2 regions of the Pseudarthrobacter sp. H2 genome follow, and region 1 is predicted to be linked to the other one. Evidence: riboswitches for the same ligand, from Rfam matches in the RefSeq annotation. Region 1 holds a riboswitch; the other holds the start of a gene.
What was found. A riboswitch is a leader RNA that binds a small molecule or an ion and turns the genes downstream of it on or off. The one in region 1 is predicted to bind cyclic di-AMP.
Positions count from the first base shown of each region.

Region 2: another riboswitch for cyclic di-AMP. It lies ahead of ACQCSZ_RS17530 (hypothetical protein); the one in region 1 lies ahead of ACQCSZ_RS15810 (M23 family metallopeptidase).

Region 1 is NZ_CP189594.1:3,386,199-3,393,399, forward strand. It holds gene ACQCSZ_RS15800 (HNH endonuclease) at 89-589, opposite strand; gene ACQCSZ_RS15805 (NlpC/P60 family protein) at 850-1,596, opposite strand; cyclic di-AMP (ydaO/yuaA leader) riboswitch at 1,905-2,064, opposite strand; gene ACQCSZ_RS15810 (M23 family metallopeptidase) at 2,214-3,020, opposite strand; cyclic di-AMP (ydaO/yuaA leader) riboswitch at 3,025-3,236, opposite strand; gene ACQCSZ_RS15815 (metal-dependent transcriptional regulator) at 3,384-4,079, opposite strand; gene serC (phosphoserine transaminase) at 4,407-5,537, shown strand; gene ACQCSZ_RS15825 (MFS transporter) at 5,562-6,920, opposite strand; gene ACQCSZ_RS15830 (DUF3027 domain-containing protein) at 6,971-7,201, opposite strand, start outside.
Region 2 is NZ_CP189594.1:3,779,462-3,786,662, reverse strand. It holds gene ACQCSZ_RS17540 (IS30 family transposase) at 1-946, opposite strand, end outside; gene ACQCSZ_RS17535 (hypothetical protein) at 1,683-2,153, opposite strand; gene ACQCSZ_RS17530 (hypothetical protein) at 2,328-3,149, opposite strand; cyclic di-AMP (ydaO/yuaA leader) riboswitch at 3,148-3,305, opposite strand; gene ACQCSZ_RS17525 (HAMP domain-containing sensor histidine kinase) at 3,451-5,058, opposite strand; gene ACQCSZ_RS17520 (response regulator transcription factor) at 5,062-5,802, opposite strand; gene ACQCSZ_RS17515 (hypothetical protein) at 6,046-6,837, shown strand.

The DNA of each region.
Region 1 (7,201 bases):
CCAGCCTAGCCCGGCCACGGGCCGGACGGGTGCGCCCCTCCGGCTGTGCTCGTCCGGCTGCGCCGGTGCGCCCTTCCGGGGGCCGGTTTCAGGCCGCGGATTCCGGCAGCAGAAAGGGATCCCAGTCCGGCGCCGGCTTTTCGAGTTCCTTGATCTGCCACCTCGTGCCCTTCGGCGGCGCCGGGACAAAGCCCAGTTTCCAGCCCATTTCCGCCGGGGTGTGGTCCCCCTTGGCATTGTTGCAGCGCAGGCAGGCGGCCACGAGGTTTTCCCACGAGTCCGCCCCGCCCCGGGACTTCGGGTGGACATGGTCCACCGTGTGGGCGCCCTTCCCGCAATAGGCGCAGCGCTGCCCGTCCCGGCGGAGCACACCGCGCCGGCTGACCGCCGTTATCGTGTTGTAGCGGGGCCTGATGTAGCGGTGCAGGAGAATGACCGAGGGCCGGCCCAGTATGTCCTGGGGCCCGACGACGGGCTCCTCCCCTTCGGCCACCACACTGGCCTTTCCGGTCAACACAAGAACAAGCGCCCGGCGGAAGGTAACAACCGCCAGGGGTTCATATCCAGCATTCAGAACGAGCGTGCGCATGCACATACCTCTTCACGGCCGCACCCGCCAGGGGCACGAGGGCCGGCTGCCCTCTGCATGGTCGGGCTATGGATCGACACCACAAGAGTAAACACTCAGGTGCCGTATCACCGAATTTTTTCGGCCGCCCCGGTCCGTGATCCGGGAAATTCATTCCCCGGCAATGCAAAGAACCCCTGCCGCAGGGGCAGGGGTCCTCTTCAAATCTTGAGCTGATCCAGCCTGTTGAGGCCGGGTTGCAGCTGGGTTGAGCCTGCGGCCTAGCCGCCGACGCGGATGAAGACCGGGCCCGAGCCGACGTTGACGGTCTGCAGGGACGTGGTTCCACCGTTCCAGCCGCCGTGGACGGCCATGCCGTTGCCGACGTAAACAGCGATGTGGGCCATGCCCGCGCCACCGTTCTGGTAGTAGGCGAGGTCGCCCGGCTGTGCCTCGGCGGCGCTCACGGTACGGCCCAGGGACAGGTAACCTGCCGGCCAGCCGTGGAAGTTGACGCCAGCCGCAGCCAGGGCGTTCGTGACCAGCGCGGTGCAGTCCTGCGAAACGCCGATCTGTGCGTAGGCTGCAGCAGCGACGGTTGCGCCGCTGCCGATGCCGGCCGGTGCCAGCGCGGAGCCCGCGGCTGCGAGCTGGGTGCCACCGGTCGCAGCGGCGCCGGTCGAGTCCTGGACCTTGACCACGGGCTTGGCGGCCTCGACGACGGGAGCCGGCGAAGTGGACACGGCCGGCTTCTCGTAGGAGATCGCAATCGTGGAAGCAGCGGAAATCGTTGCCGGCGCAGCCGACTGGACGTCCAGGGCGGAAGCGGAGGTGGATTCGCGCTGAACGTTGGTCTCGGCAGCGTTGGCTGCGATACCGCTGGTCAGGACCAGACCGGATGCGGCAGCGATGACGGCCGCCTGGCGGCCCATGCCGCCGGCGTTGTCGCCGACAGCCTTGGCGATGACAGCAAGCGAGTTGGTCTTGGTGACCTCGGCGCGGTGCCGTGCGATTGCACGAGTAGTCATGAAGTTCTCTCTTTCGTGATCCTTGGATCGCGCCTTTTGGGCGCGAACAGAGGACGCTCCGGCATCTTGGGGGTACGCCGGATCGCCCCGAATGGGTTACTTAGCGAAGGGTGTACTGCGAAGACGCGCCAAAAGCGGGAACTGCATGCAGGTGCTTGGCCTGCGGGCCGGTCTCAGTAGAGATCGAGACGGCGGTGTGAGCTCCAATCCGGGCGCCGGCAAGGGCAGCACGGGACTTGGATTTCAGCGGGCTCGTACGAGCCGCGCCAGCGCGGTGGCGCGCAGCATTGTGGCGTGAAGTCACGAAAGTAGCCTCTCCCAATGCCTGCGAGGTGAGCTGTCGGATTCGGATGGGAGTCACCCGGCCACGCTGCTTCCTTCGGAAGCTTTGCGACTTAACCCCAAGGCCTTCTTGCGAAGACCAAAATTGGTTCCCCCGCCCCTGCCAGACGATGTCATGCGAACGGACCTTGAGCGGTGGCAGAGTTAGGCAATCCACTCAAGAGCGCCAACTCCGGAGGAGTTGGCGTACCTCATACGGTACAGGAGTCCGGATTCAATGTCACATTCAGATCACGGCGTGTCAGAGGAATTCGAGAGTAATCCATCGGCTTGGCCTAGAGCCAGCCCAGCGGGTCAACGACGTCGCCGTTGACCATCACTTCGAAGTGGAGGTGGCAGCCGGTGGAGGCGCCGGTGGTGCCGCTCATCGCAATGATGTCGTCTCGGGAGACCTTCTGGCCGACATGGACGGAGGACGAGGACAAGTGGTTGTAGGTGGTCTCCAGGCCGTTGCCGTGGTCGATCACGATGCGGTTTCCGCCGCCGTAAGGGTGCCAGCCCGAGAACGTCACGGTGCCGCTGGCCGCTGCGTGGACTGCCGTTCCGCACTGGGCCGCATAGTCCTGGCCCCGGTGGAACTCGCCGGCGCCGCCCGTGATCGGGCTGACGCGGTAGCCGAAGGGCGAGGCCGTGACCATCTGCTCCAGCGGGGCGCCGAGGGTGCCGGCCGACGCGGCGCGTGTGATGGTGCCGACGGACTGGGCACTCAGGAGCTGCTTGAGTTTTCCGTCCGGATCGCCCTTGGTGCTGACGGCCGTGCGGCTGAAATCGATCTTGGCGGCGGCGGCGGTCACGTCCGGCTGGGCTGCGGCGGGAGTTCCGGGGCCGGTGGCCATCACCGGGCCGGTGGCGGGGAGCGCGACCGTCAGGACCAGGCCCGTGGCGGCGAGGGCGATCCCTGCCTTCTGCCCCACACCGCTGGCGGCGGCGAAGTCCGTTACCTGGCGGAACGGACTTCGGCGGCCCCGGCGTTCATCACGCTGCGCGTCCCGCGGGCGGGCGGCCTGCAGGGCCGCTGCCGGACGCGGCTCCGGAGCGGGACCGGTCGCACGGCGACGGCCCCTGGTGGTCTGGGTGGTCAAGAACGGTTCCTCTCTGGATAGCCTGCGAAGTTAGCTGTCGGATTCGGGTCAGAGAGATCAAAGACCCGGCCCGCCAGGGCAAGCATCCAGGCACAGAGGCATCCCGGGGGTCCTCGGTGGAGTGTGCATGCTGCTGACGGACTTCACCCCGAGACTGTTGGAAAAACAGCCGGAAATGGTTCCCCCGCCCCTGCCAGCAGGTGACTCTGCGACTGATCCGCTGGCAGGGCTCGGCTTCGGATCAGGTAACGCTTTGGTATCGGTAGTGGCCTTAACTATAGGCGATTAAACCGACCGGTAATAACTCCGTGATCTTCGACATGCACAACTCACGGGACGTCCCATGTCCGGCAGCCCCGGAGGTCAGCCGACCGTCACAAACACATGGGCGGCCACCTCAGGCGGCAGCTCCAGGGCACCCTCGATGTCCGGCACGCGGACCGAAATATACTCTCCCACCCGTTCCAAGGAGACCCGGGCGCCCGGTCTGATTCCGCCTTCATCGAGCTGGACCAGCAGTTCAGGCTCCACCTGGATCGGCTCGGCCAGGCGGTTGACGGTGATCCGCGAGCCCGCGCCGTAGCCGGCCATGGCTTCCAGCAGGTTCACCACCCCGTCGGTGCGGGCCTTGGACGGCAGGCCGCCGAGCTCGGCAAGCCCGGGGATCGGATTTCCGTACGGGGAGACAGTCGGGTGGTTGAGCAGGTCGAAGATGCGCCGCTCGACGCGTTCACTCATCACATGTTCCCACCGGCACGCTTCCTCGTGGACGTAGGCCCAGTCGAGGCCGATCACGTCGGCAAGCAGGCGTTCGGCGAGGCGATGCTTGCGCATGACTTCGATGGCGCGTTTCCGGCCCGTTTCCGTCAGCTCAAGGTGCCGGTCGCCGGAAACGACGACGAGGCCGTCGCGCTCCATGCGCCCGATGGTCTGGGAGACGGTGGGCCCGGAGTGGCGGAGCCGTTCGGCGATGCGGGCGCGGAGCGCGATGATGTTCTCTTCTTCAAGTTCCAGAATGGTCCGAAGATACATCTCGGTGGTATCAATCAGATCCGTCATTCAGCTCAGCTCCTCGAGCGCCGTCCGTGCGTCATTCCCACCGTACCGCGTGCAGGATGCGCCTTGGCGGGGTCCGCCGTACGTTCGCAGGACAGCTTAGCCTATTTTGAATTACTCTGGATAATCTTCCGGGCGGCTGGCTCGGCCGGCGTAGGCGCAGGCACGGGTTCCGGGCGGCTCCCAATGACCGGACTATGACGGGGCCTTTCCCGTGAGTTCCCGCGAGCCCGGAACAGTCAGGCAGAATGAAAGGGAGGCTTCGCTTCAGCCATCCTGCCAAGCCACCTCCCGCACCACGCTACGAACCAGCCGAAAATTGGAGCCACTGTGAGCGACACCAGCATCACGATCCCCGCAAACCTCCTGCCCCAGGACGGACGGTTCGGCGCCGGACCGTCCAAGGTCCGTCCGGAACAGATGCAGGCCCTCTCCGCGGCGTCGGCCACGCTGCTGGGAACCTCCCACCGCCAGGCGCCGGTCAAGAACCTGGTCGGCTCCATCCGGAACGGGCTCAGCGGGTTCTTCCGCGCCCCGGAAGGCTACGAGGTGGTCCTGGGCGTCGGCGGCTCCACCGCATTCTGGGACATCGCCAGCTTCGGCCTCGTCGAGAACAAGGCGCAGCACCTGTCCTTCGGCGAGTTCGGCTCAAAGTTCGCCTCAGCCACCAACAAGGCACCCTTCCTGGCCGCGTCCTCCATCATCACGTCCGAGCCCGGCACGCGTCCCGCCGCCCGGGCGGAGGCCGGCGTCGACGTCTACGCGTGGCCCCAGAACGAGACGTCGACCGGTGTTGCCGCTCCCGTGAAGCGGGTGGCCGGGGCCGATGAAGGATCGCTCGTGCTGGTGGACGCCACGTCCGCCGCCGGCGGCCTGGACGTGGATGTGGCCGAAGCCGACGTCTACTACTTCGCGCCGCAGAAGAACTTCGCTTCCGACGGCGGCCTGTGGCTCGGCCTGTTCTCCCCGGCAGCGCTGGAGCGTGCCGCCCGGATCAAGGCCGGCGACCGCTGGATCCCGGATTTCCTGGACCTCCAGACGGCCATCGACAACTCGCGGCTGAACCAGACCTACAACACCCCGGCGCTGGCCACCCTGGTCACCCTGGACGCCCAGGTGCAGTGGCTCAACGCCAGCGGCGGACTGGACTTCGCCGCCGCCCGGACCGCGGACTCCGCCGGCCGGATCTACCGCTGGGCCGAGGCCTCCGAGTACGCGACGCCGTTCGTGGCCAGGGCCGAGGACCGGTCCAACGTCATCGCCACGATCGACTTCGACGAATCGATCGACGCAGCCGCCATCGCCAAGGTGCTCCGTGCCAACGGCGTCGTGGACACCGAGCCGTACCGCAAGCTCGGCCGCAACCAGCTGCGCATCGCCACCTTCGTGGCGATCGAACCGGACGACGTGTCCGCGCTGCTGGAGTGCATCGATTTCGTGGTGGCCGAGCTCAAGAGGTAGCTGTCCACGAGCCGGCGCTGGGCGTCAGTGCTCGACGGCGTCGTCCGGGTTTCCTGCCCGGGCGGCGCCGTTCCCGTTCTTGTCGGTATCTGTGCCGGCGCCTGTGCCGGCGCCTGCGGGGCGGCCGGATTCGAGGCGGAAGTAGCGCAGCCCGCCGGCCCGGCGGTCAAAGCGGATCCGCAGGTGCTCGGCCCGGATAATCCACAGCAGCCCGATCAGCGCCGCGACCAGGCCGGAGGCCGCCGCGACACCCATCGACCAGCGGGCACCGGCGATGTTGGCCACCCAGCCCACGAGGGGCGCCCCGATGGGGGTGCCGCCCATGAAGATGGCCATGTAGAGGGCCATCACCCGGCCCCGCATCACCGGGTCCGTGGTGGTCTGGACGTACCCGTTGGCGCTGGTCATCATGGTGATCGCGAAGAGGCCCACGGGCACCAGCGCGACGCCGAACCAGAAGTAATCGGGCGCCAGCGCGGCGATGCCGGTGGCCACCCCGAAGGCCCCGGCGGCCCCGAAGATGATCCGCAGCCGGGGCTTCTTGCGGCCGGCCGACAGCAGTGCTCCGGCCACCGAGCCGATGGCCATGATCGAGTTCATCAGTCCGAAGGCGCCGGCATCCAGGCCGAATTCGGTGCCGACCATGGCAGCGATGAACAGGACGAAATTCAGTCCGAGGGTTCCCACGATGAAGACCGCCACGAGCACTACGACGATGTCCGGTCGGAACCTGACGTAGCGCAGCCCTTCGCGGATCCGGCCCTTGCCGGCCGCCGCCCGCGGCAGCTGGCGCAGCGACGCGGCGGGGATCCTCCACAGGCTCAGCAGCAGGGCAACGAAGGTCAGCGTGTTGATCAGGAAGACCCAGCCCGGGCCGACGGCGACCGTGAGGACCCCGGCCACCGCGGGTCCGATCATCCTGGCCACGTTGAAGGACGCGCTGTTGAGCGCCACCGCATTGGGCAGGTAGTCGTCCCGCACCAGTTCGGACACGAAGGTCTGCCGCACGGGCGCATCCAGGGCGGAGACGACTCCGAGCAGCAGGGCGAAGCCGTAGACGTGCCAGAGCTGCGCCGCACCCGAGACCACCAGGATGCCCAGCAGCGCGCTCAGCAACGCCATCGCCGACTGGGTCAGGACAAGGAGCTGCTTGCGGTTGAAGCGGTCGGCGACGAGTCCGGCAACCGGCGCCAGGAAGAGCTGCGGACCGAGCTGCAGCGCCATCGTGACGCCCATGGCCCCGGCGTCGTGATCAGTCAGGTGGGCAAAGACCAGCCAGTCCTGGGCGGTGCGCTGCATCCAGGTCCCGATGTTGGAGATGAGCGCCCCAATGAACCAGATGCGGTAGTTCAGGATGTGCAGGGACTTGAAGGTCGACGTCATGTCCGGCCCTCCCCGCGCCGGCCGCGCTCGTCCCCGGGCGCCTCCAACCGCTAGTCAGCCTCGGCTGCGGAAGCGTCCTGCTCGTCGGAGTCGTCGTCGCCGTCATCGGCGTCTTCATCGTCGTCGTTCTCGTCGGCGCCGTATCCGTCGTCGGCGCCGGGCTCCCCCGGTGCCTGCTCCACGGATGCCAGTTCCCAGGATGCCTGCTCCACGGGGGCAGCAACGGCGTCCGCGCCGGCGGCGTCGTCCCCCTGCTCGTCTTCGGGACGGACGCGTTCGGC
Region 2 (7,201 bases), 390 kb from region 1:
CCGCGCCCTGGTCCCAAGTGAGCGAGCCGCGCAGGTGTGCAGGCAGGTCGCTCATGGTCTCGATGAGCCCGTCACGCACGGATTCGGCGTTGTGGTCGGTGGGCAGGTGCACCAGCATCACGTACCGTGTGGTGCGTTCCACGAGAGTCGCGATCGCCGACTGGTTGTAGGCGCCGGTGATCAAATCCCCCTCCCAGTGGCCCGGGACCGCACGGTCTTCGACCTCGGGCGGGCGTTCGGAAATATTGATCATCGGGTCCCGGAAGCGGCTGGTGCGTTCCTCCGGGTTCTTGTGGGCCTTGCGGCGGGTGCGCCCGGTGCGCAGGGCGTCCTTGACCTCGCGCTTGAGCCCGCCACGGGCCTGGAGATAGAGGGCCTGGTAGATCGTTTCGTGGCTCACGCGCATCTGCTCGTCATCGGGGAAATCCTTGATCAGCAAGTGGGAGATCTGTTCGGGCGAGCACCGGGTGAGCAGCTTGCCCTTCACGAAATCCCGCAGCCGCCGGTTGCCGCTCAGCTTACTGGTTTTGGGCCGCGACCGGCGCGCCACGGCGGCCCGCTGGGCGCCGTAGGGCTGGTAGCCGAGCACCGGGTGGCTGTTGCGGGAAACCTCGCGGCTGATCGAGGACGGGGAGCGCCCCAGGGCCGCTGCCACGGCCCTGATGGAGGAGCCCTGGGACTTCATGTCCCGGATCCTCTCGCGGTCCCGCAGCGACAGGTACCGGGGATCGATCACCTTCTCCAGTGCCGTTTGGGGAATCGAAACATTCGTTGTTCCGCCGGTGGCCTCGGGAGGCGCAATCGCAGTAGTCACCTCCCGTTTATAGTCGACGGCAGCGGGCTCAGGGTAAACAAGTTTCCCCTTGGCCTGGACTATGCCGTTATCCCACATGAAGGCCGTTTTACGGTCAACACCGACGGCCGCTGTTGCTTCACGCCGGCCCACCCCGGCTGCGCGCAGGCGGAAGAACTCCTCGCGTTTTCCCACCGTCACGCGGACACTGCGGATGCCGGCGGCCTTGGCCCAGTTATGACACGTATCTTTGCTCAGGCCGAGCTGCCTGGCCGCTTCGGTGACGCTGCCGACACTATCCAGGACAGTGAAGAATTCGGCTTTCTGGGCCTGCGAGTATTTCCGGTTGGGCCCCTTGATCTTCCTTGCCCGTTTAGGCAATGCTCCGGTCTCGTGGACCCAGGCGTAGCAGGCGGCGGTGCTCAGCCCCAGCTCTGAAGCCGCAGCCGAGACGTTCCCGAGGCGGTCCAGGAGCGTGAAGAACTCGTCCTTCTGAGCCTGCGTATACTCCCGGCGGGGTTCCGAACCCTTCACACCCGACTTGAGGTGGATCCCTGCTTGCCGGACCCACTTGCGGCACGTTGCCGCCTTGAATCCGAGCTCTCTGGCCGCCGCGGCGGCACACTCCAGCCGCTCCAGCACAGCGAAGAATTCATCCTTCTCGGCCTGCGAGTACCGCCTGTAGGTGTTCTTCTGTGACGGCGTGGGCGGAGGACCCGATTTTCCCTTTAAAGAAGATTCTTGATTTGAAGACGGCAAGGTCGTTGCAACTCCCGAAAATCTGGGGTGTTGCAACGACCGCTAGAACTGAAGAACGCGGGGATTCCGCACGTCATGCCAGACGTAACTTCGGCTTAAAGGAAGTGCACCGCCGCCGCGGTCTACTTCGTCAGGGCGCGAGCAGCGGGCAGATGTTGGTTGCAGTGCCCGATCCGGAGAATCTTCTCAACTCCGTGAAATCCAGGTTGAGGGCATAGTTGACGTTGCCGGTCGTCAGGTAAAGGCCGTCAGGGGAGGGGAGGAGGAGCAGGTTCCTTCCCGTGGAAGTGACTTCGATCCTGTCGCTCAGGAATTCATAGCGGCTGACGCCGGTGATGACGTAATTGAGAGTCTTGCCGTTGGCCGTCAGTGTTATCTTCAGGCCCGGTGACGTGCTGATGACTATGCCGTTGGGCTTCGTGATGTTCTTGACCTTACCGGTGAGCTGTATGTCGACGGGAAAGCCGCAATTGGTCAAGGTCCCCGAAGCCGGAACAGGTGGCGTCGGCGGGCCCTTCCCTTCCGGTGGCGCCGCAGCGGCCGGGCTGGCTCCTGCGAGGGCCGCAGCAACAAGAGCCGTCGAAATTACCCATTTTTTCATGTTGTGCTCCCTAGATTTTTTGTGCCCGGAGTGGGCGCGCCGCGTGGAAGACGATTGAAGGCGGCGGTGCCCCAGCTTCCCTCCAGGACCTTGCAAAAACCTTGGAAGCGAAAACCCGAGGCCCCGGATCACGGGGATCCGGGGCCTCGGGTTGAGCGGCTGGCTGTTGCCGGCTTAGTACCAGTTGTGGGCGTAGTGGAAGTTCAGCGCGCCGCAGGGGGAGCCGTAGCGGTCCTTGACGTAGTCCAGGCCCCAGTTGATCTGGGTCCGGTAGTTCGTCATATAGTCAGCGCCGGCGCTCGCCATCTTTTCGGCCGGCAGGGACTGGACCACACCGTAGGCGCCGCTGCTGGCGTTGGTGGCGGTGGTCTTCCAGTCGGACTCCTTGGTCCAGAGCTTCGTCAGGCACTGCATCTCGCCGGCGGCCCAGCCGTAGGCGGGGAGCTGGGCGGCGGCGTAGGCCTGCGCCCCGGCGGGGTCATCGACGGCAACAGGGGGTGCGGGAGCCGGGGCCACTGCGGGAGCCGGGGCCACTGCGGGAGCCGGAGCAGGAGCCGGAGCCGGGGCCGCCGCCGGTTCTGGTGCAGGGGCCGCCGCTGGAACCGGTGCCGGTGCCGGCGTTTCCGCGGGCTTCACTTCGGAGGACTGGGGAGCGATGCTGCCTCCGGCTGCGGTGGCAGGCTGCGCCGCGATCTGGGCCTTCTCGAAGTTGAGCTTCGGCAGCGGATTTGCGGCCGTGGGGGACGCCTCGGAGGCCAGAGTGCCGGCGTTCGGGGCGGCGGTGTCGGAGGCCTGGACGGCAGCGCTGACTCCGACCAGCACCACGCAGGCGGCCGCGGTGACGACGGCAGCGCGGCGGCCGGTGGAGCCGATTCCGGCGGCAAAACGGGACAGTGCTGAAGCGGGCCGGGCCGGTTCGGCGCGGTGGCGCGAGTGGGTGGAACGGGATTTGGGTAAGGCGCCCTCGGGGCGCGTTTGTACCTTGGATTCAGTCATAATCGCCTCTCAACGCCGGCGGAGTTAGCTGTCGGGTTCGGATGGGAAGTCCGGCCGCACGGAATTTCACGTGTCGGCTTCACCCCAAGGGCGCATGCGTGCAAAATGCCCGGGACCTGGGTTCCCCACCTCTGCCTGGTCCAGCGGAATCCGGGAAGCGGCAGAGTTTGGCGTCCGTCCGGATATGCGGCCCCAATGGCGGCCGCACCCTAAAAACGGTACAGGAGCCGGGAGCTTAAGTCACATTTTGATAACAGGAACCACGACGGCGGTGCGTCGGCTTGCGCCCGCCGCGCTTTCGTTAACCGCCTGGCGGGGCCGGCGGAAAGCGCACGGCGAACTCCGTGCGGCCCGGCCGGGAGGTGACCTCGACGGTACCTCCGTGGGCCTCCGCGATCGACTGCACGATGGACAGCCCCAGCCCGCTGGTCCCCTCGGCGGTGGGCGAGACCGCGGTGGCAGGGGGCCCGCCGGCAGGCATCGCGGCCGTCTTCCCCGGCGCCCCGGCCGTGATGGCCGCCTCCGCCCTGGCGGGTGCCGCCGTCGTGACCGCCGGGTTCTTCCGCGCCGCGTCTGCCCGCGCGAAGCGGGCAAAGACCCGGCCGATGAACTCGGGCGCGATCCCGCTGCCGTTGTCCATCACCGTCAGCACGGCGCTGCCGTCCGCCGAACGCATCACGCCGGTGACCACCGTGGTCCCGGGCGTGGTGTGCTTGCGCGCATTCGAGAGCAGGTTGGCCAGCACCTGGTGGAGCTGGGTCGCATCGCCGCGCACCACCACCGGTTCTTCCGGGAGCTCCAGTTGCCAGACACGGTCCGGGGCCATGACCTTCTCGTCGCTGACGCTCTCGATCGCCAGCTGCGTGAGGTCGACGTCGCTGAGCTTCAGCGGCTGGCCCTCGTCCAGCCGCGCCAGCAGCAGCAGATCCTCCACCAGGGTGGTCATCCGCACGGACTGGCTCTGCACCCGCGCGAGGGATCTTTCCCCGTCCGGCGTGAAATGCTCGGTCATCCGCATCAGCTCGGTGTAGCCGCGGATGGCGGTCAGCGGGGTGCGCAGCTCGTGCGAGGCGTCGGCCACGAACTGGCGCACCTTCATCTCGCTGACCTGCCGCGCCTCGAGCGCGTTGGAGACGTTCTCCAGCATCTGGTTCAGCGCGTAGCCCACGCTGCCCACTTCCGTTCCGGGATGGGCGGCCGACGCCGGGACCCGCACCGCGAGTGCCACCTCGCCGGCGTCGAGCGGGAGGCGGGACACCTTGGTGGCCACCTCGGACAGCTGCTCAAGCGGTTTCATGGTCCGCCGGATCAGCGCGGTCCCGGCGAGGCCGATCAGCACGAGGCCGCCGGCGGAGACCACCACCATGGTCCAGACCAGTGAGGTCAGGGTGTTCTGCTTGTCGGCCAGCGGCAGCCCGGTGACGATCACGTCACCGTAGGGTGCCTGCACGGCGGTCAGCCGGTAGGCGCCGGCGGAGAGAGTGCGGTCCACGGGGATGCCGTTGGGCGTCAGGGCGAGGAGGGCATGGCCGTCGTCGGGGGACAGGCCCTTCCGGGTGGCGTCCTCGGCAAGGAAACCGGCGCTGCTGACCGCGCCGCCCAGGATCCGGGCGTTGAGGGTGCCGATGCCCTGGCCCCGCGCCTCGAGGGGATCCGGCCGGCCGACCCCGGTGTTTCCCGGGGCCGGACGGCCGAATTCCCGCGCGCGGCCGGAGGCCTGGTCAAGCTGGGTGTCGAGCTGACGGGTGAGGAAGAGGTCCATGGAGGCATAGCTGAACAGTCCGACAGCGCCGCAGATGGCCACGAGCAGGGCCATCGCAACGAGGACCAGACGGGTGCGCAGATGCCAGGTGGAGGGGTTGCGCCAGTCTCGGCCCGGGGGGCGGCTGGCGCCGGAGAGGGTGGGCACCGGCTACTCTGCCGGCTTCAGGACATACCCGGCCCCGCGCACCGTATGGATCATGGGCGTGTGGTTGGCGTCGACCTTCTTGCGCAGGTAGGAGATGTACAGCTCGACGATGTTGGCCTGTCCGCCGAAGTCATAGTCCCAGACCCGGTCCAGGATCTGGGCCTTGCTGATGACGCGCTTGGGGTTCTCCATGAGGTAGCGCAGCAGTTCGAACTGCGTGGCCGTGAGGTGCAGTTCCGCGCCGGCCCGCGTGACTTCCCGGGTGTCGACGTTGAGGACGAGGTCCCCGACGACGAGTTCCGCGGTGTCCATGGCGGCGACACCGGAGCGCTGCACCAGCCGGTGCAGGCGCAGCAGTACTTCCTCCATGCTGAACGGCTTGGTGACGTAGTCATCCCCGCCGGCGGCCAGGCCGGTGATCTTGTCCTGCACGGCGTCCTTGGCGGTCAGGAACAGGGCGGGCACCTCCGGCGCGAAGGCGCGGATCCTGCCCAGCAGCTCCACGCCGTCGAACCCGGGAAGCATGACGTCGAGCACCAGCACGTCCGGGCGGAACTCCTTGGCAAGCTTGACCGCCTCGGGACCGTCGGCGGCGACGGCCACGGACCAGCCTGCCATCCGCAGGCCCATGCTCATGAGCTCGGACAGGCTGGGCTCGTCGTCCACGACCAGCGCGCGGATGGGCGAGCCGTCCGGATGCGTGAGCTGGGGAAGGTTGTTGGTCATGGAGTGTGAAGTGGCCATGGGACAACTCTCTGTTCTGGGCGTTAGGTGCGGCTTTGCGGATCCTGTGCGGCGCCTGTGAATCCCAGCGTAGCGAGCTGGGTGCATCCGCGGGCATCTGCTGAGCCGGCAGCCGGTGCACCGGCGGCCTTTCGCGGCGGCCGGCAGGTCACAGCCACGGCTGGTGAGCCGCACAGCGCAGGCACAGGATTGCCCAGCACCCTGATGGGGACCTCGATTCCGTCCCCATTGAAGGAGAACGCCATGAGCGGACAGCAGCCCGGGCCCGTGCCGGAAACCACCCCGGACGGCGCCGCGGCGCCCGGGTGGGGTGCGCCCGGTTCGGGTGCCCCCGGTTCGGGTGCCCCCGGTTGGGGCGCACCGCCGCAGGATTTGGCCGGGCCGGCCCAGGGCCGGGGCGCGGCGGGGGTACCTCGACGGGGAAGTCCGACCGCGAAACCCTGGACCCTCAAGCGCGGCCTCGTCGTCGCCGGTGCCGCCGTGGTGCTCGCGGCCGGTGCCGGATTCGGGGTCTACGCCCTGACGTCCAATTCGGCGGCGGCCGATGGAACGGCAGCCGCCGGAACGGCACCCGTCGGCCCCGGCGGCCAGGGCTTCGCCCCGGGCGGCACCGGCGGGCAGGGCTTCGCCCCGGGCGGCACCGGCGGCCAGGGCGGCGCCGGTAACTTCGCGCCCGGCGGCGTAGGCGGGGGGCTTACCGCTGCCGTGCACGCCGAGTACGTCGTCCTGCAGGGCGGCGCCTACGTCGCCAAGGCCGAACAGCTCGGCACCGTGACCGAGATCAGCCAGGGTTCCGTCACCGTGAAGAGCAGCGACGGCTTCACGCGCAGCTACCCGCTGGGCGCCGATGTGGTCGTGGGCAGGCAGCAACAAAGGCGTCAGCAAGGCGGAGGCAGTACCGGCAGCCAGCTGGGCGTGGCGGACATCGTCGCCGGGGCGTCGGTGCGGATCGTGGCCGTCAAGAACGGTGCTGACTACGCAGCTGAGTCGGTGGTGGTGGCGGCAACGGCGGCTGCCACCGGCCAGACCAACTGAGCCAGCTGAGCCTGAGGAACTGAGCCAACTAATCCTGACGAACTGAGCCTTAACGGGCCCGGACCGGAGAAAACATCCCCCGCAGTCCGCAGCCCGAAGCCAGGCCCGGGCCGGACAGCGCGGCCACTCCGTGGACGGTGGACAGAGGTTGCGCGGGCAGGACAGTTTCGCCGGGTTACATTACAGTGAAGGATTCCGGAGACAACGGGGTCATCGCCGAACAATGTTCGACGATGGTCCCGATCGACCTCCTAAAGGCATTAAATATGTCTTATTTCATCGTCCATACGGAATTGTGACTTGCACTACATTTCGGCATTCTGTCTCAGGATGTGGAACCTGCGGCCCTTTGTTACTTGCAAGT